DNA from 3 places in the Ectopseudomonas oleovorans genome. Region 3 is predicted to be linked to each of the others. Evidence: predicted binding sites of a transcription regulator. Region 3 holds the regulator's gene; each other region holds the start of a gene.
The links. Region 3 encodes FliA, which starts transcription of late flagellar genes. Its sites were predicted from a motif close to CTAAAGTTTNNNNNNNNNNNGCCGNTAA; they were not measured.

Region 1 (2,269 bases), on a different contig from region 3:
CGCGGGATCGTGAATCAGGCGTGCGCTGCTCACGGCGTGCTGGTGCACTTCCTGTTGCAGCTCATTCAGAGGGATCTGCAGGTAAAGTCCGGTAAGACGTTGCCAGCGCAGGCTGTGCGCGGTATCCCAGGCGTGGTGAGCGGATACTGCCAAACCGTTGGCCAGCAGCACGCAGTTGCTCGGATGGGTGAGCCAGTGGCGCAGGGGGATGTCGGCGTCGAGCATCTGCTGTTGATGCAGGGGATGCTCGTTGTCGCGAGCGATGTGCAGCGCCCGGACCAGTTGGCGACGATCACGCTCGAGCAGGCGGTAGCCGCGCGCGATCCATTCTGGCAGTCGCCAGCGCTCGGCCAGTTTGACGCACAGCTGGATCAAGGTGACGCCGAGCAGCTCTTTCTCGACAGCAGCGGGCCGTTCGCCCTTGAGCAGCACGCGTTGCTCCCAGGCCTCGAACAGCTGCGGATGGGCGCACAGCAATGGCCAGATGGGTGAGAGAAACAGCAGGCTGCAGCCGTGCAGTTCATTCCACAGGCGCGCCAGGCGAGCACCGAACAGGCCACGAGCCTGTTGGCTGGCATGCTGACTGATCAGCAAAATCTGCTTGAATGCTAGAGGGATGTCGCTTTCTGGCAGGGCAGGCGCCTGGCTGAGCAGGGCTTCGCAGCGGCTCAGGCCCAGGCGCGACAGCGCAGTTTCGACGCTCTCGGCTGGATCGCTGAGGCTGTTGCTCGATTGGTTTGCCTCGCGCAGTACCTGCAGGGCGAAAGAGGGGCTGGACTCTATCGCCTCGGCAATTTCGCGCCAGGTTCGGCGACTGTCTCCCAGGATGCGACGCAGGCGCAAATGCTGCTGCTGCTCGATAGGCAGTGGCAACTTGCCCAGATGTTGTACCCAGGCGTCCAGCGTGCGTGGCAGAGACTTTGACGTCGGCATATTGGCTCGAGTCGAACTGGCTTTTGACCATAACTGGCTATAGTCTGGCGTATAAGCTCCGATAATTAGAAGGGTTGTTTTTAATAACCCGTCCACTAGGCTCTACAAGCGTTTATTCCATGGTAAGAATCATTGGCATCATCGTTGTTTTCGGCTGCGTGCTCGGCGGATTTATCCTCTCGGGCGGGCAGTTCATGGCCCTGGTCCACCCCTTCGAGGTGCTGATCATCGGCGGTGCGGCGCTGGGGGCATTTTTGCAGGCCAACCCGGGCAGCATGTTCATGACCGTGTTCAAGAAGTCCTTGAGCATGTTCGGTACGCGCTTTACCCATACCTACTACCTGGAAGTTCTCAAGCTGCTCTACGAGATTCTCAACAAGAGTCGTCGCGAGGGCATGATGGCCATCGAGGCAGACGTCGAAGATCCCAACGCCAGTCCGATCTTCAGCAAGTATCCCGGTGTGCTCAAGGATGCGCGGATGACTGCATTCATCTGCGATTACCTGCGCATCATGTCTTCCGGCAACATGGCGCCGCACGAACTCGAAGGCCTGTTCGACATGGAGCTGGCCAGTCTCAAGGAGGAAGTGGAGCACCCGGCGCACGCCGTGGCCAAGGTCGCCGACGGCATGCCGGCCATGGGTATCGTCGCGGCCGTGCTGGGCATCGTGATCACCATGTCGATCCTCGCCGAGGCGGACAACGCGCAGATCGGCGAGAAGGTCGCCACCGCGCTGGTCGGCACCTTCCTCGGCATCCTCGCCTCCTATGGCTTCTTCGGCCCGCTGTCGAACGCCCTTGAGCATGATGCCAAGGAAGAGCTGAATCTCTACGAAGCGATCAAGGCGACCCTGGTTGCATCGGCGTCCGGCATGCCGCCGACCCTGGCTGTAGAGTTCGGGCGCAAGGTGTTGTATCCGGCGCATCGTCCGAGCTTCAGCGAGCTCGAACAGGCCATGCGCGGCAGCTAAGCCATGGAAAATAACCAACCTATCATCGTCAAGCGGGTCAAAAAGACCGCTGGCGGACACCATGGCGGTGCCTGGAAGATCGCTTTTGCCGACTTCGCAACCGCCATGATGGCGTTCTTCCTGGTCATGTGGCTGATGACATCGGCCACTCCGGAACAGAAGAAAGCCATTTCCGGCTATTTCCAGGACCCGATCGGTTTCACCGAGAGTGCCAGTCCATACGTTATCGACCTGGGCGGCACGCCTACGCCAGCGCCCGAGCGCACTCTCAATCCGGACATCTCCGAGACGCCGGAGAGTCAACCGGATGAGTCCGGCGTCAGCACCGATCAGATCGAAACCCTGGCTGAAAAGATGGAGCAGGA
Region 2 (2,269 bases), on a different contig from region 3:
GTCACTGGCACGGTTGGCATCGAGCTGTGCGCCCAGCGTGATGGCGCGCTCTAGCAGTACGTTCTGAGGTACTTCGAGCAGCACTGACCAGGGCTTTGACTCGGGGATGGGTTTGAACGGGCTGATCTCGCGGAGCATGTCACCGTGATGCAGCTCGGCATCGCTGCCGCTCTGGATCAGGCCGCGCAGTTCGCTGGCGTTTTCGGGAAAGGCGCGTTCGACCGGCTGGCTCAGCAGGCTGCCGTCGCGGCTGTGGCCCGCCAGCAGGGCGCTGGGGCTGAAGATGCTGATATGGCCCTGGCCGTCATACAGCTCGCGATTGGCCTCCTGGCTGATCTGTTGCAGGCTGGCCAGGCTGATATCGACGCCCATCACGCCGATGATCTTGCCGTCTAGTTCCAGCGGGAAGGCGATGCTGGTCATCAGCGTCTTCTGCCCGCCGACCTCGTCGTAATAAGGCTCCAGTACGCAGGGCTGACGGGTCTCGCGCGGGCAGGTGTACCAGGCGTTGTAGGCCACGCCGTTGTCACCCGGCGTGGTGTCGCCGAGCAATTCTTCGGTCATGGCCTCGGCTTCCAGCTTGCCGATCGTGGGTTGTGCCCAGTACAGCGCGAAGCGCCCTGCGTCATTGCTGCCCAGGTCGGGCTGGTCGGCGAACAGCTCGTCCTTGCCGTCCAGAGCGTTGGGTTCGAACACCAGGTACAGGCCGAGCAGGGTGGGGTTGGCTTCCAGGCTGCTGCGCACCTGGCGGGTCAGGTCCTCACGCAGGTCGAAGGCATCGAGAAAGCGCTTCTCAGCCTGCTCGCGCAGAAACAGAATCTGCCGGGAAAACCCCTTGCCGTACTGGTAGGCGTCCATGAAGTAACGCTGGATGCGAATCGCCTGTAATTCACTGCGCGCCTTGAGGCGCAGTGTCGCGCTCTCTTCCAGCATGGCAGAGCTTGCGTCGCGCACCAGGCTGGCGCTGCGGTTGGACTGATACTGCGAGGCACCCACCAGCAAGGTGACGATGGCGAGCAGGCACAGGCCGGCGAGCAGGGTGATCTTCCATTGGATCGAAAGACGGCTGAACAGCATGGTGCGTTCCTTTCTACATGGACTTAGAGGGTTATCGGTGTGCGGCCCGTATTCTTGATCGATACGTGTGTGGTCGAAATTATGCACGTTTCGATTTAAATAATGAACGAGCATGCGTTTTGACAGGTGTGGCTCGCTTACGGCAAAGTACGCGGCTTTTTGCGCCGTGCAGGTGGAGTGCTTTATGAACGCTGTAATCGCTGCGGTCGGCATCATGCTGGTCCTCAGTCTCTGTCGCGTACACGTGGTCGTGGCGCTGATCATTGGTGCGCTGGCCGGTGGGCTGCTTGGTGGGCTGGGCGTCGAGGGCACGCTGAAGGCGTTCAACCAGGGGCTCGGTGGTGGGGCGACCGTTGCCCTTTCATACGCGCTGCTGGGGGCTTTCGCCGTGGCCATCGCCAAGGCGGGCCTGGCCCACGCCCTGGCGGACAAGGCGCTGGCGCTGGTCGGCAAGCAGCAGGAAGGCGCCGGTGGTGCGCTGAAGTGGCTGCTGATCGGGCTGCTGCTGGCGGTGGCGATCTCCTCGCAGAACCTGCTGCCGATCCACATCGCCTTCATTCCGTTGCTGGTACCGCCGCTGCTCTATGTATTGAGCAAGTTGCAGCTCGACCGTCGCTTGATCGCCTGCGTGCTGACCTTCGGCCTGATCACACCGTACATGTTCCTGCCGGTGGGTTTTGGCGGCATCTTCCTCAACGAGATCCTGCTGGCCAATGTCGCCAAGTCCGGGGTTGATGTCACGGGTATCAATGTCACCCAGGCGATGTTCATTCCGGCCCTGGGCATGCTCTTCGGCCTGCTTGTCGCGGTGCTGTTCAGCTACCGTGGTAAGCGCGTCTATGACCTGGAGAAAGTCGCGCAGGCCGAACGCGTGGACATGCACTACAACCCGCTGAGCCTGCTGGTGGCAGGGCTGGCCATCGCCGCGGCGTTCGTCGTGCAGCTGTGGCTGGACTCGATGATCATCGGTGCGCTGGTCGGTTTCGTGATTTTCTCGGTGTCCGGCGTGGTGCGCTGGAAGGAAGCGGACGGTCTGTTTACCGAGGGCATGAAGATGATGGCCATGATCGGCTTCATCATGATCGCCGCTGCAGGTTTCGCCGAGGTGATGAAGACCACCGGTGAGGTCAAGACGCTGGTCGATAGCTCTGCAGCCCTGATTGGCCACAACAAGGCCGTTGGCGCGTTGCTG
Region 3 (2,269 bases):
ACCAGATCCATGGTCCGGTTGGCAGCCTTTTCGGTCATGGTCACGACGTAGTTCAGGCGTTCGGTAGCGTCGGCGATCTGCGACAGTTCCTGGGCATGCGGCATACGCGGATCGAGCTGAAAATTGACAATGGCGTTGTGCAGTTCACGGGTCAGTTTGCCGACCTCGTGATACAGCCCGCGATCGCGGACCTTGTTCAGCTCGTTGATCAGTTGCACCGCAGCGCCGAAATTACCTTGCTCAAGGCTATCGACCAGATCGCGGGCATTGCTTTTCAGGGTCGACTCGAGGTCACCCAGCGTGGAGTCATCATGTTCCATAGCACCCTCGCGGCTGACATCAGCCGTTGACCCGCTCGAAGATCTTCTCGATCTTTTCCTTCAACACCTGAGCGGTGAAGGGCTTGACCACGTAGCCATTCACACCGGCCTGGGCCGCCTCGATGATCTGATCGCGCTTGGCTTCGGCAGTCACCATCAGCACCGGCAGGTGCTTGAGGCGATCGTCGGCACGTACCGCACGCAGCAGGTCGATGCCGGTCATGCCGGGCATGTTCCAGTCGGTCACCAGAAAGTCGAAACTGCCGCTTTGCAGCATCGGCAGCGCCGAGGTGCCGTCATCGGCTTCCGCGGTGTTAGTGAAACCCAAGTCCCGCAAGAGGTTCTTGATGATCCGTCGCATCGTCGAGAAATCGTCAACGATGAGGATTTTCATGTTCTTGTCCAAGTCGACCTCCGTACAGTCCCAAACGTATTGCGCTTGCAACTACGCCCTTTAATCGTGAAACCGTTTTGCGCCTGCGAGTACGCCGCGTTCAGCCAGCGCGCCATTCACTCAGCCGCGAGCGCAAACGCGCCGCGCACTGGCTGTGCAACTGGCTCACGCGTGACTCGCTAACCCCCAGCACTTCACCGATTTCCTTCAAGTTCAGTTCTTCATCGTAATACAGCGCCAGCACCAGACGTTCGCGCTCCGGCAAACCGGCGATGGCATCGGCCAAGGCCGCCTGGAAGCGTTCGTCTTCGAGGTTCCGCGAAGGTTCGAGGTGAGTGTGTCCGGCGTCTTCGTGCAACCCGCCATGCTCGCCGTCCTGCAACAGGTCGTCGAAACTAAACAGGCGGCTGCCCAAAGTGTCGCCAAGAATGCCGTAGTAATCTTCCAGACTCAATTGGAGTTCGGCCGCAACCTCGTGATCTTTAGCGTCCCGCCCGGTTCTTGCCTCAACGACACGAATCGCATCGCTGACCATACGGCTGTTGCGGTGCACCGAACGCGGCGCCCAATCACCCTTGCGCACCTCGTCGAGCATGGAGCCGCGAATACGGATACCGGCGAAGGTCTCGAAACTGGCACCCTTGCTGGAATCGTATTTGCGCGAGGCTTCGAGCAGGCCGATCATGCCGGCCTGGATAAGATCATCAACCTGCACGCTGGCCGGCAGACGAGCCAGCAGGTGGAAGGCAATGCGCTTGACCAGCGGTGCATAGCGCTCGATCAACTGGTGCTGGGAGTCCTGCGCCTGAGCCTTGTTGTACATGCGAAGTCCAGAAGCTGCTGTCATATGGCCGAGTCTGCAGTCGGTTGTTGCACCAGACGCTCGACGAAAAACTCCAGATGGCCACGGGGATTGGCCGGCAACGGCCAGGTGTCGACCTTCTGAGCGATCGCCTTGAACGCCAGAGCGCACTTGGATCGAGGGAAGGCTTCATAGACGGCGCGCTGCTTCTGCACGGCCTTGCGCACACACTCATCGTAGGGCACGGCGCCAACATACTGCAGGGCGACATCGAGGAAGCGATCCGTCACCTTGGTCAGCTTAGCAAACAGATTGCGCCCTTCCTGCGGGCTGTGCGCCATGTTGGCCAGAACGCGGAAGCGACTGATGCCGTGGTCACGGTTGAGCAGCTTGATCAACGCATAGGCGTCGGTGATCGAGGTGGGCTCATCGCAGACCACCACGAGAATTTCCTGCGCGGCACGGACGAAGCTGACCACGGCATCACCGATGCCGGCGGCGGTGTCGATCACCAGCACGTCGAGGTTCTCGCTGATGTCGCTGAAGGCCTGGATCAGCCCGGCATGCTGCATCGGCGTGAGGCTGACCATGCTCTGCGTGCCGGAGGCAGCCGGCACGATACGGATGCCGCCCGGCCCCTGCAGGAGGACGTCGCGCAGGTCGCACTCACCGGCAATCACATCGGCCAGGGTGCGTTTGGGGGTCAGGCCCAGCAATACATCGACATTGGCCAGGCCCAGGTCAGCGTCCATC

Region 1: the regulator FliA is predicted to act here: its motif matches at 971-998, upstream of motA (flagellar motor stator protein MotA).
Region 2: the regulator FliA is predicted to act here: its motif matches at 1,109-1,136, upstream of N5J71_RS16015 (methyl-accepting chemotaxis protein).

The regions. Positions count from the first base shown of each region.
Region 1 covers NZ_JAOCLK010000035.1:17,343-19,611, reverse strand. Annotated here, with positions in the region: gene N5J71_RS16585 (HDOD domain-containing protein) at 1-933, opposite strand, end outside; gene motA (flagellar motor stator protein MotA) at 1,053-1,904, shown strand; gene motB (flagellar motor protein MotB) at 1,908-2,269, shown strand, end outside.
Region 2 covers NZ_JAOCLK010000032.1:42,224-44,492, forward strand. Annotated here, with positions in the region: gene N5J71_RS16015 (methyl-accepting chemotaxis protein) at 1-1,077, opposite strand, end outside; gene N5J71_RS16020 (Na+/H+ antiporter family protein) at 1,262-2,269, shown strand, end outside.
Region 3 covers NZ_JAOCLK010000003.1:61,069-63,337, forward strand. Annotated here, with positions in the region: gene N5J71_RS02620 (protein phosphatase CheZ) at 1-320, opposite strand, end outside; gene N5J71_RS02625 (chemotaxis response regulator CheY) at 340-714, opposite strand; gene fliA (RNA polymerase sigma factor FliA) at 815-1,561, opposite strand; gene fleN (flagellar synthesis regulator FleN) at 1,558-2,269, opposite strand, start outside.